3 regions of the Paenibacillus sp. PK1-4R genome follow, and region 2 is predicted to be linked to each of the others. Evidence: riboswitches for the same ligand, from Rfam matches in the RefSeq annotation. Region 2 holds a riboswitch; each other region holds the start of a gene.

Region 1 (11,083 bases), 3.0 Mb from region 2:
ATTCAATGTTCCGTTTATATTTCTGTCCTACAAGATTGTGCAGAAGAAATTTGTACTGGTTACTGTTCTGGGTCTGGTTGTCTTTTCGATCGGTGCCATTGTGCTTCATCCCATGCCGCCACTTGTAGAGCATCCGCTGGCTGCCGCCATGTTTGGCGGATTATGCCTCGGACTCGGAATTGGGCTCGTCGTGCGGTATGGTGGGACACTGGATACGCTGGAAATCGGTGATCCGTCTTCCCGCCCACCTGAACGTGTATTTAGCGGAAAACGGATGCTTATCGAAAAAATAATCATGCTGCTTAACTTGTTGATACTGACAGCCGCTGGTGTTGTCTTTGGCTGGGACCAAGCGATGTATTCCGTAATCGCCTACCTTATTGCTTATGAAATGGTGTACATTGCGTTCAGGGGTTTCTCTTCCAAACGCAAAGTATGCATTTTGACCACACAAAGCTCTCAAGTTGAAAAAGCTGTACGCAAACGGCTGCGCCGTGAACCTGGAACGCTGGAAGCCACTTCTGACTCAACACAACTCGCTATGGCTGAAGGATGGATCAGGCAGATCCCGGGTGCACTTTATTATGAGGTACATGTGCTGGAGATGATCTGGTTGAAGTCCATTGTTCGTCACATTGATCCACATGCGGGTATTATGACGAATCCGGAAAAATAAAAAAACGCTCTCTTACCCTATGGATGAACAGTTTTGTTCAACAAGGTCAGAGAGCGTTTTTTTCTGTTTTTATAATTAATTGATATTATAGTTCAACGATAGCTTTGACTACATGTGAATCTGGCAATAACCATTGGTCTATTGCAGTAGGTAACTCATCAAATTCCACTCGGTGTGTGATATACCCATCCATACTTAATTTCTTTTGACGCAAGGTGGACAGGACCTGTTCAAAATCTTCACGGGTTGCGTTCCGACTGCCCAGGATACTCATTTCCCGCTTGTGAAACTCAGGATCATGAAAGGTAATATCCGCTTTCACCAGTCCTACAAAAATGAGTTGACCACTATGCGCAACATATTGAATGGCCTCATTCATGGAATTCACGTTACCTGTTGCATCGAAGACAGCCGTAGCATAGTCGCCCCCCGTGATTTCAGCCACTTGTTGTACAGTATGTTCATTAGCTTGGACCAGGTCATCGGCTCCAGCCCAAGTCCGGCTAAGCTCAAGTCTGTCCAGATTACGATCAACAGCGATAACACGCGCCCCCGCCTGTTTGGCAAATGCCATCACGCCCAATCCAATAGGGCCAGCTCCAATCACAACCACATGCTCACCAGGTTTAATTCCTGCTCTTCTGACGGCATGGGCTCCAATGCTTAATGGTTCTACCATTGCCGTCTCATCCAGCGTCAAACCTTCTGCTGAGAGTAAATGTGAGACAGGCACGCTGATTTTTTCTCTCATGCCTCCGTCTACGTGCACACCCATGACTTGCATGGACGCACAACAATTGGTTTTTCCACTGCGACATGCAATACAGTGACCACAATGAAGATACGGAATAATACTTACCTGATCCCCTGGCTGTAGCCCTGCATCGTTCGGACCGATCTCTTCAATAACAGCCGCCAGTTCATGACCCAGAACACGAGGATAGGTAAAGAATGGTTGGTTGCCTTTGTATGCATGCAGATCCGTTCCACAGATCCCAATCCGCCGAATGGCAACCAACGCCTCTCCTTCTGCTCGTTCCGGTTGAGGCAGGTCCTGGAGCTTCAATTGATCTATTTCTTCACATACAATGGCTCTCATCGTTGTTCCCCCTTGGATGCTTTAGCTGTCGTGTTGCTTGGCTTAATATTATATTCGGGTCGTCCGCTTGACCACGTCTCGTTATGCAATGGAGCCAAAATGCGCAGCACTTCATCCAGCAGGCTCTGATCCAACGGTTCCTCTATCCAGGCTGCATTATTGAGGATATTGCGCTGGCTGGCACTGCTCACCAGTGTTGTTGGAATTCGTTCATTCGACGTGGAGAATTGCACGGCCAGCTTGGCAATGTCACTACCTTGTTCTGCACAGAAGCGGGCTGCCTTCAGGCAGAGCTCTTTCACCCGATCATCTGCCGGATGCCAGGCAGGAGCACCTCGGGTACTCAACAAGCCCATAGAAAGAGGCGAAGCATTGACGAGGCCAATTTCTTTTTTTTCCAACAAGGGCAATAACGATAATAATGAGGTATCATTCAATGAATAATGACAATACGAGATGATCGCATCCGCATCGATCTGCGGCAGAACCTTCTCGAACAACGGTAAGGGCAATCCACAAATGCCCGCATGTCGTATAACTCCCTGCTCTTTCAGTCGCAGCAACGTTGGAAAGGCTTCTTCTACGATGATCTCTGCTGGCACAAATTCAATATCATGCAGGAACAGAATGTCGATATAGTCTGTATGCAGTCGATCCAGGCTCTCTTGCACGCTATCCAGAATCCGCTGACGTGAAAAATCAAACTCATTTTCCCCGTACCGTCCGGCTTTGGTTGATAACATATATGAACTGCGCGGCAAGCTGCGGATCGCTTCACCCAACACTGTCTCCGCCTTTGTCAGGCCGTAGTAAGGTGAAACGTCTATGTAATTCATCCCCGCATCTACGGCCGCATGTACAGTGCGAATCCCTTCGTCCCGGTCAATGTCACGAAATACAGAACCGAGTGAGGATGCTCCAAAGCTCAATACAGGTACGTCCAGTTCCGTCTTGCCAAGTATTCTTCTCTTCATCGGTTTACCCCTTCCAGCGTGTCTGACTACACAAGTTCCCTTTCATTGTAACAGTTCAATTTCAATATAAAATATCGCCAATTGCGTAACATGTACTGTTTGATGACCTCAATCCGCAGAAACAAATCAAAAAGCCCGCCGTCTCTCCAAACGGAGTAGTCAGCGGGCTTGGTTTCATAAATACTTATCTAACGATCAGCATTTATGGGAGTAGTATTCAAATAATCAGGATTAGTTCTGCATTACGAAATCTTCATGCACGGAATTCTCTTCGTCGAACATGCGCACGATGTCATATCGCGTGTTACGTTGTGCCGGAATATAACCGGACTCCCGAATCAAACGCAGAATGGATTCAATGTTAACTTTATATGTTGCACCAGCAGCAGATACAACGTTCTCTTCAATCATGGTACTACCGAAGTCATTGCAGCCAAATTCAAGCGACTTCTTACCAATCTCCGGACCCATGGTTACCCAAGAGGATTGAATGTTCTTGATATTATCCAGCACCAGTCGGCTGATGGCTACAGTCTTCAAGTACTCTTCTGGAGTCTGACGCTCCAGCTTCAGGTTGGTATTGTCTGGCTGGAAAGTCCAAGGAATGAACGCCAGGAAACCTTCGGAATCATACTTGTTCGCAATACATTCGTCCTGAGCTTCACGTACACGCAGCAAGTGTAATGCACGCTCTTCCATTGATTCACCAAGGCCGATAACCATCGTTGCCGTGGTGTTCATGCCGATGCGGTGTGCAGTTTGCATAACGTCCATCCAATCGCGCCATGAACCTTTCAAGCGACTGATTTTCCGACGTGTGCGATCATCCAGAATTTCAGCGCCGCCGCCTGGCAAAGAATCCAGTCCAGCTTCGTGAATGGCACGAACAACCTCTTCCAACGTAAGACCATCGGAAACCTCAACCATTTTCATAATCTCCGCTGGGGAGAAAGAGTGCATCGTGATGTTCGGGAAACGCTCTTTGATGGCTTTCAGCAGGTCTGTATAATAGCTGAAAGGCAAGTTTGGATTTGTTCCACCTTGCATCAAAATCTCGGTACCATTCACATCTTCCGTTTCCTGAATCTTCTGGAAAATAACTTCGTCCGGAAGCACATAACCTTCATCCGAACCAGGTCTCCGGTAGAAAGCACAAAAACGGCAGTACACATCACACACGTTTGTGTAGTTGACGTTACGCCCAATTACAAATGTTCTGTATGGTTCAGGGTGCATGCGTTTCATAATAACATTAGCAGCTGCCCCGATTTTGTCCACTTCATTCGATTCAAATAGCTCAATCGTGTCTTCCAAGTCCAAACGTTCGCCCCGAAGGGCTTTATCTAAGATACGGTCTACCGTACTCATCGTAAAAAAGCCTCCCTCATGAAGAGAAATTATATAACGATCCGTCCCAACTTGTTCAAGAGAAGCAAGTTCTGGTGGCAACATCGTATTTCTGTACTCCACATATCGTAACACAGGTTACATGTGAAAAAAAGCACCTTATGTACAGGTGCTTTAAAAATAAGTAAAAATTTTTACATATGGAATGGAATTTATTCGAGATTAAGTGATACGCATCGGCGTATTCGGTCATCCACTTTTACTAGGATTCCTGAAGTGCTTGCTCCAAATCTACAATGAGATCTTCGATATCTTCCAGACCTACGGAGAAGCGCAGCAAACCATCTGTAATGCCACGGTCACGGCGAACCTCAGCTGGCATTGCCGCATGAGACATCATGGCTGGGTAGGATAGAATACTCTCCACAGCTCCCAAGCTTACAGCAACAATGGGTAGCTTCACCCGGTTAAGAACTGCTTTTGCGCGATCGCCTGAACCGACGTCAAATGAAACGACAGCTCCATATCCTGTGGACTGGCGCTCATGTGCCTCACGGCCCGGATGATCCTCCAGTCCAGGATAAAAGACAGCGGTAATATCACTACGCTCATTAAGCCATGCCGCAAGTTTGGCTGTGCTCCGTTCACTATGAGCCATGCGAGCCCCCAAGGTTTTCATCCCGCGCATCAGAAGCCAGGATTCTTGTGCCCCGAGTACAGTTCCAAGTCCATTTTGTAACTGTTTCAGTTGTACGCCAAGTGATTCCGTACGAGCAACGGCTAACCCTGCCAGTACATCACTATGACCTCCGAGAAACTTCGTAGCACTATGTACGACGATGTCCACACCAAGCTCAATTGGACGCTGATAGTACGGAGTCATAAAGGTGTTATCCAGAATCGTGATCAGGTCATGTTCCTTCGACCAGTCAGTTACGGCAGCGATATCCGTAATTCGCAGTGTAGGGTTGGACGGTGTTTCCATATAAACTGCCTTGGTGTTTGGCTTGAGTGCCGCTTTTACTTCATCAATGTTGGTCATGTCTACAAAGGTTGTCTCGATCTGCATACGGCTTAATATGGAAGTAAGCAAACGATACGTACCTCCATATACGTCTTCCGTTACAATCATGTGATCCCCTGCGGAGAACATCATGAACACGCTTGAAATCGCAGCCATCCCCGAAGAATAGGCAAAGCCTCGTGCACCGCCCTCCAGCAATGTGATGTAATCTTCCAAAGCCTGACGTGTCGGATTACCCGAACGACTGTAATCATGCTGAGGCGGATTGAAGATATCAAAATGATGGAAGGTTGATGCTTGGTAGATCGGTACACTGGATGCTCCAGTCGTTTTGTCAATTTCATCTCCAAAATGGAGCAATTTGGTATCAAATTTCAACTCGGAATTGGGTTTGTTATTGGACTCACTCATGAGTGCACGCCTCCTTCCACTTCCTGTTGTGCAGCTGTCAGCGCATTGCCGAGATCTGCAATCAGATCATCCGCATGTTCAATGCCTACGGAGAACCGGAGCAAACGGTCATCCACACCTACGGCGTCACGAATCTCAAGCGGAATATCCGCATGCGTTTGTACCGCTGGGTAGGTCATGAGTGATTCGACTCCGCCGAGACTTTCGGCAAAAGCAATGAGTTTGATATGACGCAGCAATGGTTCAACATAACGTGCATCCTTCACTTTGAAAGAGAAGATACCTGTGTTACCCGTGGATTGTTTGTTCTGTATCTCATACCCCGGATGATCGGATAGACCTGGATGATATACTTCAACCACCGCTGGGTGCTCAAGCAAGTATTTGGCAATAGTAAGTGCATTGTGCTCATGACGCTCCATGCGAAGAGCCAGCGTTTTCATACCTTTCATCAACTGGTAGGAGTCACTTGGAGACAATACCGCTCCAATGGAATTATGCAGGAACGCCATCTCTGCAGATAACGCTTCACCTTTGGTAATAATTAGTCCGGCCAACACATCATTGTGTCCGCCCAGATATTTGGTAGCGCTATGAATGATGATATCGGCACCCAGTTCAATCGGACGTTGGAAAAATGGAGTCAGCAACGTGTTGTCAACAATAGTCAACAGGTTGTAACTTTTCGCCCAGGAAGCAACGGCTTCCACATCGGTGATCATCATCAGTGGATTGGTTGGTGTCTCAATAAATACAGCTTTTGTATTCGGCTGACGAACCTTCTCCAGTGCTGCAATGTCATTCGTGTCCACATAACTTGCCGTTACGCCGAAACGGGACAGAATACGTTCCAGCAGACGATAGGTTCCACCATACAGATCCAGCGATACAATCAGATGATCCCCTTGACCAAACATGGCAAAGATCGTTTGCAGCGCGGCCATTCCCGAGCTACAGGCAAACCCTGCATCACCAGACTCCAGCGCTGCGGCGGCTTCTTCCAATACTTTACGGGTTGGATTAGTCGTACGAATATAATCAAACCCCGTGCTTTGTCCAAGCTTCGGGTGGCGAAACGCAGTGGATTGATAGATCGGAAAGTTAATGGCGCCTGTTACCGGTTCATTGATGGACCCAATTTGTGCTAAGCGGCTTTCGATTTTCAACTTGTTGTTGTCTTCCATTGCTGCATCCTCCTGTAATCTCGATTAGATTTGCGGGCCAATATCGTAAGGTGTTTCTTGATACACATAGTAATTGAGCCAGTTAGAGAATAATAAGTTGGCATGAGCGCGCCAAGTAGCCGGTGGCACACGGGAAGGATCATCATTCGGATAATAATGTCTAGGCAATGCGATATCCAACCCTTTGGCTGCATCCCTGTCATACTCCCACTTTAATGAGAACGGGTCATACTCGGCATGTCCTGTGGCAAAAATCTGTTTGCCGTCTTTGGTAGCAACCAGGAAAATCCCCGCTTCCTCGGATTCAGCCAAAATCTCTAAATTCTCATTCTTTTCAATATCTTCGCGTCTCACTTCCGTATGACGGGAATGTGGAACGTTGAATACTTCATCGAATCCACGCAACAACGGAACATGTGGTTTATTAATGGTATGTGGGAAAACGCCAAAACACTTTTCATCCAGTGCAACCTTGGGTACGTCAAAATGATGGTATAAACCTGCCTGGGAAGCCCAACATATGTGGAGGGTTGAAGTTACATTGGTTTTGGTCCATTCGAAGATCTCCTGGATTTCATTCCAATAGTTCACGTCTTCGAAATCCATCTGTTCCACCGGGGCACCCGTAATAATCATTCCATCGAAACGGCGGTGCTCAATCTCATCAAAGGTTTTATAGAACAGATCCAAATACTCCTGAGACGTATTCTTCGACGTATGGGATTTGGGATGTACGAGAACGACATCCACCTGAATAGGCGTGTTTCCCACCAGACGAAGCAATTGTGTTTCGGTCGTTTCCTTTGTGGGCATCAGGTTTAATATAGCGATACGGAGTGGACGAATATCCTGCTGATATGCAGAAGTTTCATCCATGACGAAGATATTCTCTCCTTCAAGTACTTCTTTTGCTGGTAGAGTATCGGGTATTTTGATTGGCATAGTAAGTCTAACTCCTCCTTTTGCATAGATAGATGCAGCCACCCCTGGCTTGATGTCTTCACATCAATACAGGTATAGACTGCCTTGAGCTTGTAAAAACATTGAATTGCTCTTTCATCCAACGTTACAAACAACCTCAAGTTCCTTAGCGAAAATCACTGCTGAGAAGTCGGGGCATATAACAAAGACCTTCCTCGGATTTCGAGAAAGGTCATATGTAAAAAAGATATGCGCCTCTCTCATCTCTCAGTTACAACAGTGCCACTTGACACTTAGTCGCTGCAAGAATTAGCACCGTGCGGTATACCGCCGGTTGCCGGGTTTCATCGGGCCAGTCCCTCCACCTACTCTTGATAAGATTTCGCTGTATTAGATTGTAATTAAATATGGTTCACCGTCTACTTTATTACATTAATGCCCTCACGTCAAGATGCAGTTCGATGTCTGCTTCCCAGATCGGAACCGTTCATCATCCGTTGTCATACACTGCCTCAGGGCGCGAAATAGACACATTTTTGCGCTTGAAAGCACCTTGTACCAGCGGTATACTAAACAAGGTGTTATAAACCCTTATGTGAGAGGTGACATATTAAATGGATGGCGACCCGAGGCCTGACTGGCAGCCGAATTCCGACAAACTGCATAGAGAATTGACATCAGCATGCCGGCAGCGGGACGTGACTTCCGTTTGATTATATAGTGAACGCAGCCCTGATCTCCAGGCTCCGCTGCCGACCGGCTGATTTGTTCTTTTTGCGCCCATAATGATAATATCCGCCAAGTTGGCGGGTGCAGAAGGAGTAGATTAACGATGAAAATCCGGTTGGTAAACAACGGTGTATTTATTCCGGTGGACGACATTCAGCAGGCGCTGACTCCACCAGCGGAAGGGTTTTACTGGATTGATGCAGACGTAGACGATTTGGCGGTACTTCAGCCGCTGTTCTTGATGCATGATCTGGCTGTGGAAGACTGTCTTAGTGACGAAGAACAACGTCCGAAGATTGAAATTTATGAGAACCATTATTTTATTGTGATTAATAGCATCCGTTTCGATGATGAAGAGATATTTCTACGTGCGGTGAACTTATTCCTCGGCAGACATTTCATTATTAGTGTTACGAAGCAAAAGGTCAGCGAATTGCGCACACTGAAACCAATCCTGTGGGAACAGGAAATCAGTACACCGGATCGTCTGTTGTATTTGCTGGTTGACTTGATCGTTGATAATTATTTCACCGTAGGTGACCGAATTGAAGCACGGATCGAGAAACTTGAGGAAGACATTCTGATGCACACCAAAAAGTCACATCTGAATGAAATTATCGGGCTACGCAGTGAGATTCTGTGGCTGAAAAAAGTCCTTGGACCTCAGAAAGAGGTCATTAACACCCTGAACAAAAAAGATCTGCGTCTCATCGATGATCAACTGCAAAAGTATTTCAGTGACATCTATGAGAATGCTGTAAAAATATCTGAAACCTTTGAGACTTATCGCGACCTGATGGGCAACTTGCGAGAAGCCTACCAATCCAGTATTGCGAACCGGGCGAATGAGATCATGCGTGTATTTACCGCCATTACCACGGTCTTCATGCCGCTGACGGTCATTACCGGTATATACGGCATGAACTTTACGAATATGCCAGAGCTTAACTGGAAATACAGCTATTTTGTTGTGATTGGTCTGATGGTTACACTGGGCCTGAGCATGTTCTTCATTTTCCGCAAGAAAGACTGGGTATGAACTGGTATGAAATAACAAAGACGAAGCGCTCCTCCGGGAAAAACGCCTCGTCTTTTTTCATTCTAATCATTAACCAACATTCTTCTCTGTCTCTGCGTGCCGACGGAAGCGGATTCGAATCATGCGCAGTCTTTCATAGACCTGCTCCAGACTTCCTCCATCGGGTTTCTCTCCTCCATACACCTTATGTAATACTGGCTTCAGGAACGTATCTCCCAGCTCCTCATACGCACTCCATACGGCCTCTTGTTCGTTCTCTGGCATCACTGCCAACTCCACATCAAGAAGACAATCGGTGTCATAACCTTCGTGATCCAGTGCCTCTAACAGCTCAACCAACTCGCGTCGAGATAATCCGGATCGATTAACAATCTCCTCTAACGTATACCCTTCCTTCATGCCTTCAAGCACCTGCTTACGCGTGGTGAACTTATCAAGTTCCTGCTTGTACTTCTGCTCTCTCTGCTTGTATAACCAACTCTCATACTCTTCTTCCTTCAGCGCCGTGTATACCCAGTCCAGCGGGAATGTCGTTGAACGCTCCAACCCGTTTGTAATCTCCATCCATTCCGTACCATACTCAGTTGCTTTGCTCTCTCCTACGCCCGGCAGTTGCATCAGTTCATCCAGCGATTGCGGAACAAAGGCACTAATCAAACGCAGCAGACGATTGGTTGCAATAAAATACGGTGCCTTCCGGTCAGACACAGCTCTCTTCCTGCGCCATGTGCAAAGATCCGTATATAATTGCTCATTGCCGTATAACTCACTGTAACAATGGAGGCGCTGTCCACCATAACTGCGTGACTTCAGATCATCATTCTCATGAAATAACCCCTGCAACTGCGGTCGATACCCCTCACTCATCTGTATGGCAAGCTGATGACGGTAAATATGAAGCAGCTCCTCCCAAGAAGTCCCTTCATACCAGATGCTGTCCTCACGCTCTCCTTCCTCGTAGCGACTCCATCCCAGCTGCCAACTATCTTCCTCTTCCCCAACCCATAACTGTGCATACTCTGCATTCTGATCTGACATTCTGGACAATCTGTTCATGAAAATGACTTCCATTTTCGTTCCCTCCCTTTGAATATTCAGCTTATACGAGTTAGAGATACTACCTATAGGCAGCACAAAAAAAACACCCCTCCTGCAAAATCCATGCAAGAGAGGTGCTTCCTCATTAACCGTACTATGCTGTTGCCCATATCATACCACAATGGTAAAATTCGTCAATCCCTTATTGCTCTACTTATTCAATGCCAATTTGGCAAGCGCCAGCGAACCACACAGCCCTGCATTGTCGCCAAGTCCTGGTGAGACAACATACTGGTCAATCTCGGATTGAAGTGCCGGATGCTGAACGTACCCTGCCAGCAACTCCTGCAGTTTGCTACGAACCATCGGGAACAGGTGCTCCTGCTTCATTACTCCGCCACCCATGACAATTTTCTGCGGAGAGAGAATCAGAACATAATTCATCAGTGCGTGTGCCAAGTAATGTGCTTCGATCTCCCAAGCTTTATGATCTGCAGGCAGTTCATAAGCCGGTTGCTCCCAACGTTTGTTAATGGCTGGTCCTGCTGCAAGGCCTTCGAGGCAGTCACCATGATACGGACAGAAACCTTCGTATGTATCCTCCGGATGTCTGCGTACAATGATATGTCCCATCTCTGGAT
Region 2 (11,083 bases):
CCGGATATATTGTCTGCGGAACATGTATTGGGAGGCACTGATGCTCATCCATACCGCAACGACAGCCAGACCTGAGATGGAGACCAGAGTAATATACACGGTACCTGGTGCAATGATGCTGGACAGCAAAGCTAGTGCACCACCCACCATACTGATCAGAAGTGCATTCAGCGGTACCCCGCGTTTGGTCAGTTTGGCAAACCACGGAGAGATTGTTTTTTTATCAGCCAGAGACCAGAGCATCCGTGAAGATGCATATAGGCCCGAATTGGCAGCAGAGAGAATCGCCGTTAGAATAACAAAGTTCATAATGTCTGCTGCATAGGGTACTCCCACCCGCTCCATTACCGCTACAAACGGACTTTCCAGTACACTGGCATCCGACATGGGCAGCAAGGCCGACAAGATAATAATCGTTCCGATGAAGAAAATAACCAAACGCCACAGCGTTGTATGAATAGCTTTTGGAATCGTCTTTTCCGGATTCTCCGTTTCTCCTGCGGCAATGCCGATTAACTCGGTGCCTGAGAAGGCAAAGTTTACAGCAAGCATAGTCATCAATATCGCTGTAGCCCCATGAGGGAACCACCCGGATGCGGTAATATTCGATAGAAATGGAGCCGGTTCAGAATCCGCCATGGGAATGATACCAAACATGGCTGCGCCACCGATAATAATGAAGATTACGATCGTCACTACTTTTACAGATGAGAACCAGAACTCGGATTCCGCAAATAATTTCACTGTTAAAGCGTTGAACAGAAAGATCATCAGTGCAAAGAGCGCACTCCATATCCATACGTTGACCGATGGGAACCAGCGCTGCATCAGCAATCCGGCGGCTGTGAATTCGGAGCCAAGCGCAACAGTCCAGGTTAACCAGTATAACCAAGCCACCGTGTAGCCTGTTGCCGGTCCGATATATTTGGCTGCATAACTATGAAATGCTCCCGTCTCTGGCATATGAACAGACAGTTCACCAAGACAGAGCATCACCAGATATACAACAATGGCTCCGATCAGATAGGACAGAATGGTTCCCAGTGGTCCCGCTTGCTGAATGGTGTAACCTGAGCTGAGGAATAATCCCGTTCCAATGACTCCTCCTAGAGAGAGCATGACCACATGCCGTGCCTGCATTTTCCGCTGAAAATGCCCTTTGTCGTTGTTGTTCTCCATACCTGCTGCTCCCCTACTTCTTCATCCAGAAAAAACAAAAAAGACCCACTCTGCCTAAAGAGTGCGCCGTTACTGACAAATAAAAACAAACGCTCCTATCTATCAGGCTTTCACCCGCTGGAATTAGCACAGTATCCTTCAGATCTGTTGCTGAGGTTTCTAAGGGCCAGTCCCTCCACCTCTCTGGATAAGAAAATGATTTTTTACTAATATAGCGATCTATCATGAATGTGTCAACATTTAAATAATAAATGGCACACCTCGCTATTCGGTGGAAGACCCCGGATTGGTGATGGTGGTCTTTACCTCATACGTGATCGGCACGGTGCTAAAAATTTTATCCCAATCGTCTTTGACTTTTTTCCATGTTTTGGGTTCTTTGATACGCAAGCTATCCCGAAAATCCGCAACATCTACTTTATAGGTATGCTGAAGTTTGTATAACACCTGTCGAATCTGTTGTTCGGCCAGTTCAGCAAATTCTTTTTCCAATTCTCTGAGATAAGCACCTTTTTCCTCTTCCTCGGGAGCACGCCAATCCTCCATCAACCAACCTTCGGATTCAGTCTTCACATGGAATGAAATATCATCGCCAACCACTTTTGGAATTATTTTTGTTTTTTTCTTTTTCATTTCATATACCACGGTGAATCCCGCTTTATTGTATGTCTTCAAGATGCCTCCTTTTTCTTTAGGTCTGATCCACGATAGCCCTTCTAGATCCGTTTGGCTGAGTTCCCCGATGAATTTTGTCGTTTTCCCATCAAAGATACTGGCACCGGAGAATTTGTCCTCTCCATTGGAGTTCAGTACATTTTGGAGCAAGAAGCTGGAACCAGATTGCATTTGTGCATCTAATTTGGAGAGTAGAACAGGGTCCAGGATTTTGTTGGACAAGTACGAATTACCGGTAATGCCTGTCAGATAAAATGCTGGAATCCGGGAAGGATCATCTGAAGTCAGTACATCAACAGCGCGATGATGGCTAATCAACACCAGACAGTTAGGGCGAATATCGTTATCCCGAAGTACAAAATCCAGCAGCTGATCCAGACCATACTTTTTGGCAATATCCTTGGACACAACGATGACCTTCAGATGATGTCCGATGAGCGGATGATCTCGCCTCAGTGCAAACTGACGAAAGATTTGCAGCAAGGAATCTCCGGTAAGCTGTTCATTGGAATAGGACGTTTTACCAGAAGAAGGCGAACCGGATTGTTGGCTCTTTTGACTGCTGGAATTACCGGGAGCAATCTGTACCGTGGCCGTCAAATTGTTCTGCTTGGAATACGCTCCTCCCTGATTAGCGATGTCTTTCTCAAATTCCGTCTCTTTGCCGATATCGATCCCAAGACCGACGTAGACACTTAGATCCTCTATCTCCCGACTGCTCCAACATCCGGATATCGTTAAGAGAATGCATAATACAGTGGCTAAGCGTAACAACATACGGAGTGGAATCATGCATGCTTGCCTCCTTTTTTGCGAATCAGACTTAACAACAGTAGTACCAGAGGTAAAATGCCAAACAAAAATACGGACACATTGCCCAGCATATCTCCTAGTTTGAAGGTATCATCCACGGTTTTGGGAATCATTGCTGTCAGATAAATGAACGGAAGCAGGCCGTACATGATGCCTTTGATTTTTTTGGAACGAAACAAATCACGAATACCCACCGAAGCACAGTAATGTGTAATAGCTGTAGTCGAAAAGATTTGCATAATCCAGATGACCAGCAATAAGGATTCAAAACGCTCGAATATCAGACCCTGAATTTCGAAGCTCCTTACCAAATCCAGCGTTGGCCAAGTTCGAGTTTTGATGCCATCGAGCGATAAACTGCCTATAACCATCACCACCGTGATCAAGTAGATAATAGTGGATATGAGTATCCCCCAGGTCATCGCTTTATTGCTCTTTTTCGGATTTTTCATATAGGCAGTCATGATTAACATCACCTCATAGCCTGTATAAGATAATAGTGAAGGCTTCAACCCATGGAAAACGGGCATAAGCCCATCACCGAGCACGGGTCTCAAATTGCCTATCTCGAATAGCTGATTACTAAGCAAAATTTCAATCACAAATATAATAATCGTAATCGGAAGGATGATCTCAAACACGCGTACGATAACGCCAAGCCCGCCTGAGATCATATATACACCGATCCACATGAAGACCATCACAATTGCCCAGGTGGGGGTGCGTTCGAGTAGATACATCCCGGTTACTTCAGCCATAACTCTGATTTCGAATGCGGCAATCACTATGAAATACATAATCATAGACAATCCCAGTATGTAAGCAATCCAGCTGCCCGTAATCTCACGAGTGAACTGGAAGACGGTTTTCTCCGGAAATCTGCGACACAGTGTAACCAGAATTATTCCGACACCTATGATAATGAATCCAGATAGGATAATGGAAATCCAGACATCCGGTGTTCCGACAGCTTTGCTAGTCGTTCGAGGCAACGTCAATATCCCGGCACCAAGCATGTAATTGACAATAATTACAACGGCCTGTGTCGTGGTTAGCTTTCCTTGGGAGCCATTCACTTTAGTTCACCTCCAGACCTTCAGTAGATGCAATTCCATTTATTTTTTCCGATCATCATCTATCGGATTAGTCATCTTGGGACGCATTCTCATCATATTTAGCGGTGCACGGATAACAAAATCCTTCCATTCATTCATGTGATAAGGTACCGCTGGTGCAACATAAGGTACGCCAAAGCTTGAGAGTCGTGCCAGATGTGTACACACAAGCAGAAAGAACATAACCACGCCAAACAATCCAAGTACGGCTGCGCTGAACATAGCGGCAAATCGCAGAATTCTTAGCGTTAATCCCGCACTATAGACCGGAATCGTAAAGGAAGAGATGGCTGTTACCGCAACGACAATGACCAGGAATTGGCTTATTATTCCCGCTTGCACCGCTGCTTGGCCAATAATCAGACCTCCTACGATACCCATCGCTGGCGCAATTGGTTTAGGCAGCCGTATCCCTGCCTCCCTCAGAATCTCAATCGAAAGTTCCATGATCAGTACTTCAATGATCGAAGGAAACGGCACGCCTGTCCGCGTTTCAATAATCGTCAATACCAGCTTCGTTGGAATAAGACCCGGATGGAACGAGATAAACGAGATATAGAGCGCAGGAGCAAGCAATGCCAGCATCGCGGCCATAAAACGTAGCACTCGCAAAAATGTTCCGGGAATCCAGCGTTCATAATAGTCCTCGGGAGACTGAAGCAACATGCTAAAGGTCACTGGTACGATTAATACAAACGGCGTTCCATCCAACAAAATTGCCACTCGACCTTCCAGAAGGGCACCCATCACCCGGTCAGGTCTTTCCGTATTCAGTACCTGTTGAAAAGGACTCAGGGTACTGTCTTCGATGAGTTGTTCCACATAACCTGATTCCAACATCGAATCCATATCCATCTCTTCAATTCGCTTGCATACTTCAGCCACGAGATTGGGATCGGCAATATCCTGAATATAGGCTATCGCCAAATCTTTTTTGATCCGTGAACCCACTTCATACTTCTTAATAAACAGGCTCTGATCACTTCCATAACGACGCAAAATGCCTGTATTATCGCTTAATTGCTCTGTAAAACCAATACGTGGCCCACGAAGCAGCCCCTCTGACAGGGGTTCATTTACACCACGTGTTTTGATCTTATGAGCTCCAATTAATAAAGCACCCGGCAAACCATCAACCAGCAGTGCATTTTTCCCAAACAACACACCAACTGCGAGTTCTTGGAGGGACTTCGTCTCCTCAACCAGACTGACAGGAAGTAATTGATCTTGCAGATATGCCGACAGTAAGTGTGCGTTGTCTGGATGAAGGAAACCCTCCTGCTTAAGTAGAGGAACACCTTCGAACATCAACGGTGTAATCAAGTGATCATCAACTAAGTCCTGATCTACCAGGCCTTCGGTATAGATCACCGCAGCCCGTGTATTCGTTCCCCTAATAATAAATTCCCGAATATGCACGTCTGCATTGAGACCAAAGCTTTCTTTCACACTCGTCAGATTTATGCTGTACTTTTCGGTTAATTTAATATTGGCATAGTGGCCTGTTTCGGTCCCTTCACCCTGCCCTTTGGCTGCTGGCGAGATATCCTTCGAGGATACGGACGATTGCTTCGAGCGAGAGAAGCTTCCGCGCTTAATGGCAGCATTGATCCAGCGTGTGCTCAATGTAATACCAATTGGAATGATGAAGACCAAGAATGCCTGAATCCATATGGACCAATCCGGCACGTAGGATACAATTGTTGACCACATGTTCCCACCCCAACATTTCTCTGCATGATGAAGCTGCAGGTATTCCCAAGTATTGTGTCCCCGTTTGATCACAATAATTCCCGTTTTTTTGTGTACTAAACGACAAAAAAAAGCGGTTCCTGTATTAGGAACCACTATTTGCTCTATAATTATACGATTCTGGTCACATGCTCCGCTTTGGCATCCAACAAGTGAGCTGAAGCAGCAATTGCTGTAAAATCATTCAATGCGATCTCAATCTGCTTCTGGCTCTGCTCCACATATTCTTCTACTTTTTTGGTACCGCCTGTGATATTACCAATCTCCTTCGTTATTCCGGTAACGCTATCACGAATCTCATTAATCGAACTCTCCACCATTGCGGATAGTTTCTTAACTTCCTTGGCCACGATATCGAATCCTCGTCCAAATTCTCCTGCATGTGCAGCCTCAATGGCAGCATTCAACGCGAGCAGTTGCGTCTGAGACGAAATCTCGCGTATCGTTCGTACCACACCCTGAATCGATCCGGCCTGTTCCTGCAAATGAGTCAGCGTTGCACGGTTAGTAGCCGACACCTCTGAGATATAGGAGATACTGGACATTAACTCCTGACTGCGTTCAATGCCTACATCTGCCTGCCCATTTAGTTCATGAGACATCGTTTTCAGCTCATTCACTACGACCGAAATGTTGTTCTGACGGTTGGTGATGTTGGTGGCAATCTTGGAGACACCCAGTATCTTCTGATTCATCTCATCGTACACCGGCATATACGTCGCCTCAAGCCATACGGAATTCCCCTTTGCATCCTTGCGTTCAACCTTATCTTGGAAGCTGACACCATTTAATATACTATTCCAAAAAGCATCATATTCCGGGGTATTCGCAAAATTACCGAAGCATAGTTGCTGATGCTTCATTCCATACATCTCATCTACCGTATATCCCATGGTCTGGGCAAAAACTTCATTCACATAAGTTACCCGTCGATCCAGATCGAATCGAATAATAGCCAGACTTTTCTCCATCGCCTTGATGACCAGTGCATCGGTGACAACATCTTTCTTTTCCATAGCTAATATAGGCACTTGATAACCCCCACAGTTCATTCCATAATAGACAGCCTTTTAACTAGCAAACAACGATCACAATAAAATATGTATCCATCAGGTTCTAGATGGCTCTACTATTGATACCCGATTTGCAGCATTTTGGATCACCTGTTGTTATTTATTTTTTCAAAAGAAAATCTGCTCCACCTCATCCGCTGACAATGGCTTGCTGTAGTAGTATCCCTGCACTTTATTGCAAACCTGTTCAGTCAAAATATATAGTTGTTCCTTCGTTTCAATGTTTCTTCAATATCCTGGATAAAAGGCTTCCATCAACATACTTTCGGAGCATGTTCATCGTCCAGAAAAGAGACGTTATTAACTATCTTATCCGTAAAATATCTCTGTATCTACTTGTACGTATCGTAACATAAGGCAAAGAGGTATACACTTCAGTATTTGTAACATAATTTCTGTTTTTTTAGTAACCGTTTAGCCCCTATATACAAGAAAAACAGAACGATTTGTCGTGCATCGTCCTGTTTCTTATCCAGTCTCATCTTTATTATTTTTTTCGTGGTGTCCAGCGCTTCGCTTCACTGTGATTCGGATACTGAATGCCCGCAGGATAGGAGATCAGCTCGATCAGCATCCCCCAAGGTGTCCTTCCATACACAAACTGATTGCCTTCTCCGCCTTCAATATAACCGGTCAACGCCCCAGGCTCTGTTAGCAACACCCCGCCCGCTTCCTTGAAGTGTCGTGCAGCTTCTTGCATATCGTCCACGTACAACGCCATATGCTGCAATCCGTAATCCGATGCCCTAACTGGCTCTGATTGCGCTGTATTCGCGTACTGAAATAACTCTATACTGGCACTCTCCCCGAGCGATAACATCCGAATATGAATAACCTTTGCTCCTGAACGCAGTCCTAATTTACGCTCTGCCTCAGGTCCTTCCTGTGGGGGATCATCCGGCGTTATATGGTCATAGGCAAGTTGAGCTCCAAACGCCTGTTGTAGAAATAGTGTCGCCTGCTCCATATCCGGTACAGTTATTCCAATATGGTCGATTCCTCTCGTAATCATGTTATCCCTTCTTTCCTTTATCCATTAAACTTGCTTGTACACGGCGACATCCGTACCTATATGATTTACACGAAAAGAGGTCTGCTATAACCATCGAGCTGTCTCACTTATCCTGATGGCTGTTCAAACGACCTTGCATAGAAACCGAAGAAAGAAGAGCGCATGATATCCATGGCTCTTCTTTTTTTGATGTTTTTAAGTTAGTTACAGGTTTACATACCAAGTGCTTAACCGGGGGCCTGAACTCATTTTAAAAATCGTGCACAGTTACACACAGCTGAATCGCAATGCCAAATGGGTCCCGTACAATGCCATAACCTGGGCTGAATTCATTTTGCTCGTAAGGTACCAGTACCTTCACGCCCTCATGATGCATCAGAGAATGATACAGTTGATCGATTGTATTTTTATCCTTGGATTGAATACATAGTGAAGTGCTGTTCCCCAGCTGCCATGCTCTCTCCGTGTCCATTGCTTCTTCCGCAATCATGACTTTGTTGACCCCAATCTCCAGCACCGAATGTGTAATATACTCATCTTGACCGGCAGGGTACTCGAAACCTGGGTTCATCTCCTTCATCTCTTTATAACTTTTCTTGAATATCACCTTAGCGCCCAGAAACTCCTCATAAAAAGCAATGGCTGCCGCCGCATCCCCGTTCATCGACAAAAATGGTATCACTTCAAAATTCATTATATTGCCTCCTTGTTCCTATTGGATTACACTTATCACTATAACAACGAAAGGTGCCAATCCATGGCACCATTAAGAGGGTTTGATATGAAAAAATCAGAACGTATGAACCAGATGCTGCGCTTCATTAATCAAAAACAACAGTTCACTCTGCAAGATCTCATGCAGGAGTTCCAGATCTCCAAACGAACCGCGTTAAGAGATATCACTTCATTGGAAGAGTTAGGTGCGCCCATCTATGTCGAATATGGACGCTACGGCGGATATCGACTGCTGCAACAGATGCAGCTGCCTCCCATTTCGTTTAATACGGGTGAGCTTCATGCCCTTTATTTTGCGATGCAGGCTCTCCGCAGCTTCTCCAGCTTACCCTTTCAAGTCTCTTTCCGTACCATTCATGAGAAATTTATGAGCGCGTTATCCGACAAGCAACGACAGGATATTGAAAACATCCAACACCGGGTTTACTTCCAACATACCGAGCAGATCCGCGACAGTGCACATTTGGAGTTTCTGTTGATGGCTGCTGTTCAGAATATAGTGATCCAGATTACGTACGCTAATCAGCGTAGATCCTCTGATCAAAGGCCATCTTCTGCAAACACCAATATCCGCACCATTCAACCCATCACACTCTATGCCAGGAAAGGCTATTGGTATTGTCAGGCCTATGATCTGCATAAACAAGCTTATCGTGTATTCCGCTGCGACCGCATCATTTCAGCCGAAACAACAGAGATTGAACCTTTAACTCATGTAAAGGAACTCTATTCACAGGATGCCCAATCTCTATGGAAACCATCGGAACAAGCAATTCCATTCAAATGCCTGATTGATGAAGCCGGGATGGAGCTATTCCAGCAAGAACATTTCCCATCTATGCAGATCATCGAGAAGATGGGATACATGTATCTTGTCGGTTCGTATGAACCTCACGAGCTTGATTTCATAGTGAGATACCTTGCGGGCTATGGTAAATCGATTAAGATTATAGAGCCCGTCATCTTACAGAAAGCATTAAGGCAGTACTATCTGGACTTGTTGGATCATGTATAAAGATCATATTTCTATATCCATTTTACTTCACATGCCTTTTAGCTCTGCTCCTGGCTAACTTTTAAGCTTTTTTTATTGCCAATAGCCAATTGAACGATAATCTGCAACACGATGATGATAGCCAAACCATAAAATGCTTGCACAAAGCTGCCTGTTAGATCGCGGAGCCAACCAATCGCCAGCGGCCCAAGTGCTCCAAGAATGTAGCCACCAGATTGAGTCATAGCGGACCAGCTACTCGCTTCCTGAGCATTGTTTGTCTCATCAATCGGCAACATAAGTGCAATCGGGAACAGTCCACCTGCACCAATCCCGAGCGGAATCGCCGCGAGCCACGGACTGACAGAGAGATTCAGCATCAGGACACCTGTTAACTCCAACATCGCACATCCAACAAGCCAGAAGACACGTTTTTGGTATCGGTGTACAAGCATGGGAATGAATAACGTTGAGGGCAGTGATATCAATGTAAATAACGTTTGGATGTTGCCAGCAGTCTCTTGGCTATATCCATGGCTTTGAATGGCTGGCGCAAGCCAGGCGGTTAATGAATAGAAGATCGCGGCCATCAGTCCGAAGAACAGTGTCAGCACCCATGCACGCCTGTTCTTCACCGGAAGTGTTGCATGAATGACAGACGAAGTTTGTCCGGATTGTCGCTCTGTACGCGCAGACCAAGCTAATTTTAACCAGATCGGCAATGCAATGGCTGCAAGTAATGCCCATGTAGCCAAAGAACCTTTCCAAGATCCACCTAGCGTATGCTGGAGCGGAACCGATAATCCCACACTAATGCTGGCCCCCATCACCATCGCTGTAGAGTAGATGCCGACCATGGCTGCCACTCGGTTAGGGAAATACTGCTTAATGAAGCTTGACAACAGCGGCCCTGCCAATGCAATCCCTACACCTGACAGAAAAGAAGTGAACATCATCAACGGAGTTGCGCCTACGAACAATCGTAATCCCGTACCTATCCCAATAAGGATTAAAGCCAGCACAATGGCACCTTCGTTCCCCCACCTTCTACTTAGTCTTACAGAGAATGGAGCGAATATGCCCATACATAATACCGGTAGTGTAGTTAACAGACTGGCGGTCATGCCACTCAAACCCAGATCATTCTGTATGGTACTCATCAGAGGAGAAATGGAAGTAATCGGTGGTCTTAAGTTCAGTGAAGCAAGAATAAGCGCCAATACAATATAAAAAAGTTTCATTATGGATCACCTCATGGTAGTAGTATCGTTGCCTTCACCAAAGATCCCAATTGTTAATGACAAGATCTTCGGGTGGTACACGATTAAGTATAGGATCATTAGAATGATTGAACAATACTATTGTTTCTATTAAAATGATTACTAAAACCAATGATTAGAGGTGAATTTATGGAGATTCGTCAAATGGAAAACTTTATTACAGTGTGTGAGGAGCTTCATTTTACACGGGCAGCTGAGAAACTTGGCATATCTCAACCTACGTTGAGTCAACAAATACGTGGGTTAGAGGATGAACTTGGTGTTCCTTTGTTTGACCGTGTTGGCAAAAAAATTGTGATGACCCAGGCAGGCACTCTGTTTCTGGAGCACTGTGTACAGATGATCCGGCATTTACAGAATACCCAAGATGCGTTGGCTGAATTTCGCAATGATCAGCGGGGACGATTGGTTATTGGTGTTCTTCCATCCGATTTGGATTACCGTATCACTCCGCT
Region 3 (11,083 bases), 280 kb from region 2:
ATGTACACCGTCCGTGACTTGATCGAAGCAGATCGGGCTGTCATAAACAGCAGAACTCCGAGTGGTAAACCAAAGATAACGGTAAACAAGCCTGATACACCCAGAATTTGCAGTGTCTCTATGGAAGCTTTACCAACCTCTTCCCAACGTACGGTTGAAAAATCCATCTAACGAAGCACCTCCACATCAAGTCCCTCTGCGGTCAATTCTGATATCGTCCGATCAATCGCAATTGAATCACCCTCGAACCGAACGGTCAGCTGTCCATAAGGCACCTGTTTAATCGTAGAGATTGTACCCTGCAGGATGGCAAAATCCACATCCGTCTTACGTACCGTCCTGGACAAAATCGCTTCATACGTTTTGTTACCCAGAAAAGATATCTTCACAAGTTTGGAAGCAACACCTGCCTGCAATTCAATGCTTGCATTCGCCAGAGCCGTCTCCTCTAGGGCAAGTCCAGCTTCATGGTCACGCATCATGAAGTCCCGCGTAATCGCGTGCTGCGGCTTCAGGAACACTTCTGTTACAGGTCCTTGTTCCACAATGCCACCTTGATGAATGACAGCTACCTTGTCACAGATGTTCTGAATGACATGCATCTCATGTGTGATCAGCACAATTGTAAGGTTGTACTTTTCATTAATGTCGAGCAGTAACTTCAGGATTGAATTTGTCGTCTGCGGATCAAGTGCCGAAGTAGCCTCATCACAGAGAAGTACATTTGGGTCACTTGCAAGTGCTCTCGCAATCCCGACACGTTGTTTCTGTCCACCCGATAATTGAGCCGGATATTTGCTGCTATGGTGTTCCAGACCAACCAGTGCGAGCATTTCCTTCACTTTGCGATCAATGGCATCTTTGGGTGTATTCACAAGTTTTAGTGGAAAAGCTACATTGTCATATACCGTTGCCGAGGATAACAAATTAAAGTGTTGGAAAATCATCCCGATCTTGCGTCTCTGTTGCTGCAATTCGGTTTTGCTCAGTTCAGTCAGGTTGATCCCGTCAACCCATACTTCACCCTCCGTAGGGCGCTCCAGCAAATTAATACAGCGAATCAATGTACTTTTGCCCGCTCCAGAATGGCCAATCACTCCGTAGATTTCGCCCTTTTGGATGCTCAAATTCAGCTCGGATAACGCTGTTGTAGATTTTGCCCCTTTGCCGTATGTTTTCGTTAAACCTTTTAATTCAATCAATCGCACTTGCCCCTTTCCAACCACCTACATGTATCTTTACCCGATCTAAAGGAAAACTCCCCTTAAAGTACAAAAAAAGAGCCCTTTGCAGATACAAAGAGGGCTCTTCACGTGAAAGAATATACCTTCTCATCTGCCAAAATCGTGTCTTGCACCATTTTGTAGGAATTAGCACCTAACATCTATAACGAATGATACAAGATCATGTCGTTACAAATCGGTTGCCGGGCTTCATCGGGCCTGTCCCTCCGCCGCTCTCGATAAGAAATATGTTGTTGTAGGATTTTATAAGTTCATGTAGTTTATGCTTTATAATGTGAACGTAACTTCCGAAATATCAGTTCTATCCGTGTAACATTCGATTGAAACTCAGTATATTCCAAGTATTCCGATTTGTCAAAGGGAATTATTTCTTTTCCATATATTATTGATATAACTATAAGAGGCTGTTAACGTTTCACAGACCATATCGACGCCTTGACGCATTTCCTGCACATGCTGATTCAGATCCTCCAACTTCACTTTACCTTGTAATGTCTGGTGTAACTGCCACAGGTCATCGTGCATTTCGGAGTTCATGTAGTGAATTTCCATATTACGACGTTTGCGCAGCTTGCTCATCGGCTCACGATAAGAGTCCTTGATCTGAATCAATCGCAACGCAAGATCATGATGCTCCCTCACATAATCGAACTGCCTCAACACAGTAAAATAGGAAAAATGCGCTTTGGTATTTGACGTATTCAGTTGGAATATTTCATTTAAGACGGTGCCGACTTTATCCAGAATGGCAAAGCAGCGGATAAAGCCATCTTTGTAGAAATACACATACCGAGCATACTCGGCTTTTTCAGTCGGCGTCATATCATCCGTTGAACCTGCAACGACCTTTTTGCGAAAATGAGCAGCAGCGAAACAGCTTTGCTCCAGTTCATCCAGTGAGGAGATGAGTCCCTGAGTCCACACATACAGCTTCCGATAGTCATGCGTGGGATCATGGTCCACATGCATTTGTCGTTGAAATAGCTCAAGCGTATGCGCCATTGCGTCCATCGCTGCCTTCAATTTACCTTCGTTTATACGTGGCTTTTCCCCCAACAACGTTCGCAGCATATCTAACCTCCTCTTTTCCAAATCAACAAGAATTCATCACCTTAACACATCATCCAATCCGTGTAATTGCTGCTTGCCATAGGTTGCCCTGATCCCCCTGACATCAAACAAAGTCCACCTGTCCAATGATGTACATCACTGGATGGTGGACTTTCATATTTAGCCCAAGTACCTTTGAAAAAGTGAATCTATATCTTAGAAACGATTAACCGGGCGATACAGCTTGTACACCAGGAAACTCATATACGTTAAGACTCCGAACAATATGGCGATATCCAGCATATGAGCAAGAGCTACGAACATGTATACTTCCGGACGGTTCATTGTCACCATCATGAAAATACCAATGACTACTTGCATCAGAATAAGAACAACGGATACCACACCCAGAGTACGCATTTCCTTATTGTCCGGATGATTACGGTAAGCGAAGTGACCCAGGATTGCAATAACAATCACGAGCGACGCAGCTGCTGCACGGTGAGCAAAAGCAACCGCTACCCCACCCGAAAGCTCAGGAATAATCTGCCCGTTACAGAGCGGAAATCCGGAACATCCGCCGGCAGAATCCGTGTGACTCACAAATGCACCCGTGTATACCACGAGATATGTGTAAATGGTGGAGAACCAGACCAGATTCCTGAATTTTTTACTAACCCGAGGGTATTTATTCAGTCGCTCCAATCCGCCATCTTTTGCCTCTTGCCTGATGCCCAGCGCCATCATTAGAGAACTGGCAAAAGCAATCAGTGCAAAGCCAAAATGCAGTGCCATGACTGCTGAAGATTGGGAGAAGACAACGGCAAAAGCCCCCATGATTCCCTGGACGATAACAAATACCAGAGTTAAGAAAGAAAACAATTGCAGGTCACGGCGTGACTTGCCAAACCGCAGAAAAGCAACAAACGAGGCAATGGACAACAGTCCAGCCAGTGCACTTACAGCGCGATGGGAATATTCAATAAGTGAAGCCACAGTATGCGCCGGAACGAGTTTTCCGTTACATAAAGGCCATTCCGTTCCGCAGCCAAGGCCAGATTCCGTTTTGGTTACGATGCCTCCACCAAAAGTGGCCAGAAACATGACAAGACAGGTTAATACGGTTAACCATTTAAACAAAGTTAAGTGTTTCAATTTTTTCTCACCCGCTGTTGGTTTAAGATGGCGAAGAATATTCTCCGCTTGTTTCGGTACTTTGACACTTATTTCACAACTAAATTCATTATACCGGATAAAATGTTCATTGACGTCGCGCTTTGTGACAAAATGTTAACGTCTGGTGAAATAATGACCCACAGGTCATTGGAGTTATGTACAGAAACGTCTCTTGCATAGAACATGCCGAACATACAAACGCCATTTCCCTATTTCAAGAGAAATGGCGTTCTTTTAGTATACCCTTTTACAACATGAACCTGTCATACTTTTATATAAGTTCAATGAAACATTACACAATAACGGAGACAGTGTCTGTGTGTCTGTGTAAATATTCATTAGTTGAACTTATATAACATTATTTATGGATCGTGTTGTACACTTCGACTGCGCGATCCAGGAACTGCTCAATCTCTTCTCTCGACTTGCGCAGCTTGTTCACATACCGTACGAGTTCGCGGCCATCTGTATACGCCACAAAGCTCGGAATGCCAAGAATATTCTGCTCTTCACTAACGGTTCCAACCTGATCCACGTCGACCTCAATTAAAGTCAGTTCACGTGCATATTTCTCTTCAACCTCAGGCATAAACGGATCGATGTATTTGCAGTCACCACACCAGTCTGCCTTGAATACGGCAATCGTCAAACGTGGGGATTGGATGGCTACATCAAAAGCCGGTTTGGAAGTAATCTGTTCCATTCGGTTCATCTCCCTTTCTGTACCTTGTCTTACCCTAAGTGAAGCAAATTGGCGAGTGGAAGTCAAATAATCAGCGCATACTTAGAATAAACCACATGGTCTGTGAATTTAAACCCAGAACCTCATGAAAGGATGTCACATCATGACTTCCACCAGAACCGATTCTTCCAGCGAACAACATCACGGGTCCCTCCTGCAGATTGTCCGTTCCATTCCGGGTGCTGCCCGGGAAATCTGGCGTGGCAAACAGGCTGCATGGCAAGCTTCAGCACAGCTTCGTCACCCATTACGTGACATCGAGTGGGATACAGATACGGCAGCTGCCTTACAGTCTGAGGTGGAGCGTTTGTTACCTGCCAGCGGCAAGTCTTTTGCACGCACGGACCAGGTTCAAAGTGCACTCGTCTGCGAAGAAGATTGCATCATTCTGGAAGAGATTAAGACACTGACCCAGGAGCACAATCGGAGTAATATCACCCGCACGGCAGCCTATCTGGAATGTTATGAGCAATATCCCGAACTGCATTGGGCACTGCTGGCCCATATGGTGTCTCGCAACGGTGGATATCACATGACAGATCTTCAGAGTGACTTGATGCATAATCTACAGAATCAGAGCGATCGCGAGCATATGTACCGGCTGCTGGAGCGGTGTAATGCACTCATTTTCCAGGATGCCTATCCCCAGCTTCTGCTGTATATGAACAGTCGCCGGATCGGACGAAGCTGTTTCCATCTTTTGTCGCACTTTCACGTATCGGCGTTTATGACGCCATTTTGGGAACGCTTTTGGCTGGAACGGTGCAGTTCACTGCTTAGTGTGGCATTAATTATTAATGAGCAGAACTATATCGAGAGCCGGGTGGTGCAGCATCCTTATTTTCAAAAAGAGGTACTTTCCAAACCCGCATTCCATCTGCATAATCTGGCGGGTCTGAATCATATCGTCTTTCCTCTTGGACGGGGAGCAGGACTCGCAGGACGCGTCATTGAACATTTTGGCAAGCTGGATGAGCGAATCATGTTTGGCAAAGGGCTATATGCCCTGTTGTTTGGCGTGGAGCAAGTACACTCACAAGTGTTGGAGTTCGCACGTTTGGTTCCCCATCGTGGCTCGCGTGCCGAATATTGGCCTGGGCTGTTTACCAATCGTGAAGACGAGGCGGGTGATCATACATTATACGCTCAGGCGTTACTGGATGAGGAATGGCTTCCAGAAGGGCAACGATTATATAGTCCGGAACTGCTTTCCGTATGGGGGGACACGCCTTATGAACCGATCACCAGACATGACTGGCTTCAGACTCGGGATAGTCTCGGTTATCTGACGGCACCACGTCGGCCATGGCTGTTTGAGATGAGTCACGAACACCGGTATGGCATGCTGAAAACAGCACTGGCTCATGATGCTAAAGCCATCACACACTAATGCTAAAAATCATATAGAGCAGACAAAGACGGATGATATGATACCCCGATGTACCGCTAATCCTCGCTTGCTGGGCTAATGTCGAGTTCAGTCGCTCAGCTCGCCTTAGCTAAACAAAAAGCCCTGTCCGCTTAACAGCAGACAGAGCTTGTATCCTATTTTCACAAAATATTGGAGCTTGAATGATGCTCCTTGCATTCTTAACCTCTTTGCCCAGCTCCACGTTGAAAACGCATAAGTGGACGAAGAATTTTTTGCAGAATACGGGGGTAACTGCCCAGCTCGTCCTTGCGCAGTACACGCAGCACAACCATGAGAACCAGATACACCACCACAACAAGCACACCAACCACAAGGCAGGTAAACAGGAAGGATACACGTGCTGGCAGGAACAGTCCAAAGATCGTATTCCCAATCCAGTTCGTTGCAAATCCTACACCTGCTGCAAGCAGCACCGTAACGATAAACCCTTTCCAACGATCTCCCATGATGGAGAAATCAACGATTTTGCGAAGGACCCGCAGATTCAGGTATGTGATAACCAGGAAACAAAGGGCCGTTGCAATAATGATGCCGTATATGCCAAACATCGGCGCGAGGATCAGACTTGCAATCAGCTTGACTACAACACCCGCTGCCACACTGACCATCGTAATCCGCGGTTTACCTACCCCAAGCAAAATGGAGTTGGTGGTCATCATCGTAATCTGGAAAATGGTACCGAATGTCAGCAAGGCAATGATCGGTGTTCCATCCAGGTTGGTAAACAGCAATCCGTTAACCGAATATGCTGCCGCACAAAGTGCAATGACAATCGGCATACCTGTCAGAATCGAAATGCGCAACGCAAGTGTAACCTGACTCTTCAGATGCGCTTCATCCTTGCGGGCAAATGCTGCCGATATGACAGGCACCAACGATTGACTCAAAGCGATAGCCAGAATCGGAGGAATACCCGCAATACTTTGGGCCTTCGCACCAAGGATCGCAAGTACGCCAGTCGCTTCTTCGAGTCCGATCTGACCACTAAGCAGTGGTACCACAAGGGATGAATCGATGAAGTTAATGGCTGGAACCGCAAGTGAGGACAGCACAATTGGAATAGACAGCTTGAAGATATCACTGTAGATACCTCGCATCGGTAACTGTTCTGCACGTTCGTAATTCAATTGGGCCGCACGGTCGCTACGACGCAGCTTCAAGGTGAAGTACAGCATGACACCAAAGGCACCCACACTTCCTAATACCCCGCCAAATGAGGCACCCGCAGCAATCGTTTGGTCATCATAATTCCATTGCAGCATGACATAAGCCACGATAATGGCTGTACCTACACGGGCGAACTGTTCCACAATCTGTGAAATACCACCTGCTGTCATGTTGCCGCGTCCCTGGAAATATCCACGCATCATCGCAATGGCAGGGAACAGCAGCAAGGCTGGAGCCAAGGCGCGAATGGCGCTGACCGATGCCGGTACTTTGGAGACATACGTGGCATAATAAGGTGCAGCAAACCACAATAAAGCAGACATGACTACCCCGGCGACAGCCGCAAAGATCAGGGCTGCACGGTAGATCTGTTGGGCTTCACCCGCGCGTCCGAGCGCATAGCGTTCCGATACCATTTTACTCAGAGTACTCGGTATGCCCGCCGTTGCTACAGTTAACAGCATTAAATATACCGTATTGGAGATCGTAAACGATGCGTTACCAACATCTCCGAGGATATGCTCCAGCGGCACCCGTTGAACCAATCCCAGTACTCTCGCGATCAGCGCAGCGGCCGCCAGTATGAGCGTACCCCTAATGAATGTTTCTTTCTTAGACAAACGAATTCCCCTTCTTTCCTCCACACCGGACGTGCATCCCGTTGAAGCTAATCCTGAACGTTTAGGCGAATCTTACCACCCAGATAATAAAGAGAACAATCATGACGATTTGCAAAATAATTTTCATCACAGTACTCGTAAATAACCCCACAACGGAACCAAATCCAACTTTCGACGCTTTGGAAGGTGAAGACCCTCCGATCAGTTCCCCGATAAAAGCACCGATAAATGGTCCCAGCACCAGTCCAAATGCCGGAATGACAAATGGCCCAATGATAACACCAATGGTACTCAGCGTTGTTGATAACTTGGAGCCACCGAACTTCTTCACGCCCCATGCACTGACGACATAATCAGCCACAAACAACACAACAACAATCAGAATCTGAATGATCCAGAACCACACACCAAACGGATCAAAGCTGAAGAACCAGCCGTAGACCAGAAACGCGAAGAAAATCGCTACAGCACCAGGCAGTATGGGATATACCGTTCCAGCCATCCCCACTGCAAACAGCAGTACAATTAAAATCCAGGCAATGGTTGCGAGCAAAGGTTACTCCCCCTTCAAAATATGTTCACGGATCACTTCGACGATGCCGTCTTCATTGTTACTCGCTACGATCAGATCAGCCGCTTCCTTCACCTGCTCTTGCGCATTACCCATCGCTACACCAAGACCTACCGCCTCAATGACAGCCAGATCATTCAAACTGTCTCCGACAGCAACAACTTCGGTCATCTCTATGCCCAGCAGCTTGCAGACTTCCGCTACACCACTTGCTTTGGATACCCCAGCAGGGTTGATCTCAATATTAACGGGTGATGAATTCGTCATTTGCAGACCACCCATTTGTTGCAGTTCCATCATGATCTGGTGACGAACTTCATCCACTTCGGTATTGAAGCCGAATTTCAGCCATTCCAGACCTTCAATATTGTCCGTCCAACGGTCACGATTGAACAGCTCTTCCACGGAGTATGCCCAGTACCAGCTGTTATATTTCTCACCAATTTCCTGCATTTTGCGAATTAATGCCGGGTCCATCAGATGTCGCATATGCAGATCATGCGGGGCTTTCCAGACCTCACTACCGTTAACGGTAACCATTGGTGTCTCCAGTCCAAGCTGGACCGCATAAGGCATTGCGTGGAATACGGCTCTTCCCGTGGAAAGGCACACATGCACACCCCGACGAATGGCAATTTGAATCCACTTGGCGGTCTCCTGTGTAATTTCATGATTATCGTTAAGTAATGTTCCATCCATATCCAATGCAAGCAATTTGTATTTCAGTTCACTCATACAGTAGTTCCTCCTAGGTTGTCTCTCTCCAAGTTGAACTCATGGATATCCATTCAGGCACTAAGCGAGCCCTCCCCGTTCCACAATGTATCTCCAGTTCAACTTAAAGGTTCTCTTTATCTAATTATAAACATTCTCTCACAACAAGATCGCCCGGCATCTGTAAAAACGGACGCTCCGGACGTCACAGCTAACGACATTTTACCACAGATCATCTGTATGCAACAAAATAACCCGCTCAGGATTACACTTCGAAGTTATTACATTTTATGTAATGTATAGTTTCCTAAATAAAAAAACGATCCACCTGCTACAGGATGCATCGCTTTTAGCTTAACCTTTTTCACTCTGCCTGTTTTCCCAGCCTAACCCGTAGCCAAGATTTAATCCATTATCCCCTGTCCGCTCCTCTGTCTGGCTTTAATACCGCAAACAAGGATTGGGACATCAAATTCATGGTTTGTTTATATACGTTATGGGCTGCTTTTACATCACCAAGGAACCCGCCCATATGCAGGTGGATTACACCGTGCAGCGATGCCCATATAGTACTGACAAGAGTTTCGGTCACTTTCTGGCCCGAAATCTGTCCTTGCTTCTGGGCAGTGCTAATTAGAATCAGCAAGCGGTATATGGCAGTCATCGTTCCCTGCATACTTTCTGCATCCGGCTTGAACTCGGCAAAAGCCCCCCGAACATCAGCTTATAGTAGCTGGTATAATCCTGCGCAAACTGCCAGAAGGCTTCCCCCAAATCCATTAAATACTGCAAGAAGTCAGAGGACGGCGGCACTTCTTCCAAACGCTTGGCGAGCAATTTGCAGCCCTCCAGATACAACTGCTGGGCCAGACCCTCTTTATTGACAAAGAAACTATAAATGATCTTGGTGGAGCAGCCCATCTTTTGCGATACTCTGCGTACAGTAACAGCCTCAGGCCCTTCTTCCTGCAAAATGGCTGCAGCCGCATCAACCACAAGCTTACGGAGATTTTCCGTGTTTTGCAGTCGAGCTTGCTGATATGTTTTTAATGCCCGCCCCTTGGATGGTGAGGGCTTGTCTTCGTTACTGATAAGGATCACCTTCATTTTAGTTATCACGTTTCTGACCGGAAACAAAGTTTCCAACTTCTAAATACAGGCATTCTAACCATTTGCAGAAAAGTTGTCAATGAAGGTCATTATGATAAAAAAGAATTTGACACAATCGTTTTCTTTTGGTTACTATGATTCTTATAAGAAACAGCGTTACCGAAAATGGTCTCATGCTCATTTTTTTAAATTTTCATTATTTTTTTGGAGTTAAGGTAACATTGTTTCTTTAAAAAAACAACGTATTATAATTGATGCTCTTTGGGTGGAAGAATCGTAACCGTGGCGTGCAATTTCTCTTTCTGTGCCAGCTCGACGGAGATAACTCTCTCAACGTGAGTGGTACAGGGGGAGAACGCCTCTGTCGGTGCGAAGGACACGCCAGAACATGTAGTGGCAGTTAACTGCACACTATGACAAAGGACAACAGAAACACTATTAGGAGGATTAATATGTCAACAGAACAAAAACAACGCAAACGATCCACTGGCCAACAAATTCGTAGATGGAGCCTGACCCTGCTAGGGGTAATTGTGCTGGGAATCGTTGTATTCCTGCTAATGCCCGCCCCGGTAGAACCCGCTGTTTGGTCTGCACCTGCTGCTCCTTCTTTTGAGAAGGAGGGTCCCTGGAAAGAGAACAACAAACTTAGCTCCGCTGAATTGGTTACTGACCGCGCGAAGTTCCCGGAATTTATCACTTTTGATAAAGAAGGGCGGCTGTATGCGGGTGACTCCGACGGCAAAATCTACAGAGTAACCTTTGACGCCGAGGACAAGGCACAGCCAGCAGAGGTATTCGCTGATACCCACGGAACACCTAACGGCCTGAAATTTGATGCTGCCGGAAATTTGATTGTGGCGGATATTCAGAAAGGGCTCCTGTCCATTGACCCGAACGGAAACATCGAAGTACTAACCACTGAAGTAGATGGGGGGCCGATCTACCTAGCGAACGAACTGGACATTGCGCAAGACGGAACGATTTATTTCTCCGATACCTCTAACTATGGCAAAGTCATGTTCAAAGAAATTGCAGAGAATAAACCGCATGGACGATTATTGAAATATGATCCGGTGACCAAGCAGACGACCGTTCTGCTTGAGGATTTATATTTTGCCAATGGGGTCGTATTGTCTGCCGAAGAAGATTTCGTGCTTGTAGCCGAATCATATCATTATCAGTTGACCCGGTACTGGCTGAAGGGGCCCAAACAAGGTACCTCTGATATTTTTGCAGAGAATCTGGCTGGGTTTC

What was found. A riboswitch is a leader RNA that binds a small molecule or an ion and turns the genes downstream of it on or off. The one in region 2 is predicted to bind S-adenosylmethionine.
Region 1: it holds a riboswitch for S-adenosylmethionine, as region 2 does, so the genes downstream of both, metA (homoserine O-acetyltransferase MetA) here and mmuP (S-methylmethionine permease) in region 2, are expected to answer to the same signal.
Region 3: it holds a riboswitch for S-adenosylmethionine, as region 2 does, so the genes downstream of both, QNO02_RS24995 (methionine ABC transporter ATP-binding protein) here and mmuP (S-methylmethionine permease) in region 2, are expected to answer to the same signal.

Annotation. Positions count from the first base shown of each region.
Region 1 is NZ_CP126535.1:2,023,214-2,034,296, reverse strand. It holds gene QNO02_RS08905 (YitT family protein) at 1-676, shown strand, start outside; gene QNO02_RS08900 (zinc-binding alcohol dehydrogenase family protein) at 762-1,775, opposite strand; gene QNO02_RS08895 (aldo/keto reductase) at 1,772-2,749, opposite strand; gene mqnC (cyclic dehypoxanthinyl futalosine synthase) at 2,981-4,117, opposite strand; gene QNO02_RS08885 (trans-sulfuration enzyme family protein) at 4,359-5,531, opposite strand; gene QNO02_RS08880 (PLP-dependent transferase) at 5,528-6,715, opposite strand; gene metA (homoserine O-acetyltransferase MetA) at 6,740-7,657, opposite strand; SAM riboswitch class I at 7,894-8,017, opposite strand; gene corA (magnesium/cobalt transporter CorA) at 8,469-9,404, shown strand; gene QNO02_RS08865 (HRDC domain-containing protein) at 9,474-10,475, opposite strand; gene QNO02_RS08860 (ROK family protein) at 10,653-11,083, opposite strand, start outside.
Region 2 is NZ_CP126535.1:6,029,690-6,040,772, forward strand. It holds gene mmuP (S-methylmethionine permease) at 1-1,179, opposite strand, end outside; SAM riboswitch class I at 1,272-1,373, opposite strand; gene QNO02_RS26340 (Ger(x)C family spore germination protein) at 1,444-2,646, opposite strand; gene QNO02_RS26345 (spore germination protein) at 2,643-3,743, opposite strand; gene QNO02_RS26350 (spore germination protein) at 3,783-5,495, opposite strand; gene QNO02_RS26355 (methyl-accepting chemotaxis protein) at 5,645-6,565, opposite strand; gene QNO02_RS26360 (VOC family protein) at 7,095-7,619, opposite strand; gene QNO02_RS26365 (VOC family protein) at 7,870-8,313, opposite strand; gene QNO02_RS26370 (helix-turn-helix transcriptional regulator) at 8,401-9,369, shown strand; gene QNO02_RS26375 (MFS transporter) at 9,408-10,589, opposite strand; gene QNO02_RS26380 (LysR family transcriptional regulator) at 10,773-11,083, shown strand, end outside.
Region 3 is NZ_CP126535.1:5,753,323-5,764,405, forward strand. It holds gene QNO02_RS24990 (methionine ABC transporter permease) at 1-167, opposite strand, end outside; gene QNO02_RS24995 (methionine ABC transporter ATP-binding protein) at 168-1,202, opposite strand; SAM riboswitch class I at 1,329-1,469, opposite strand; gene QNO02_RS25000 (Cthe_2314 family HEPN domain-containing protein) at 1,599-2,315, opposite strand; gene QNO02_RS25005 (COX15/CtaA family protein) at 2,511-3,449, opposite strand; gene QNO02_RS25010 (thioredoxin family protein) at 3,829-4,173, opposite strand; gene QNO02_RS25015 (DUF2515 family protein) at 4,316-5,602, shown strand; gene QNO02_RS25020 (putative polysaccharide biosynthesis protein) at 5,803-7,431, opposite strand; gene QNO02_RS25025 (DUF456 domain-containing protein) at 7,493-7,984, opposite strand; gene QNO02_RS25030 (Cof-type HAD-IIB family hydrolase) at 7,988-8,737, opposite strand; gene QNO02_RS25035 (hypothetical protein) at 9,129-9,392, opposite strand; gene QNO02_RS25040 (TetR/AcrR family transcriptional regulator) at 9,377-9,823, opposite strand; gene QNO02_RS25045 (SMP-30/gluconolactonase/LRE family protein) at 10,279-11,083, shown strand, end outside.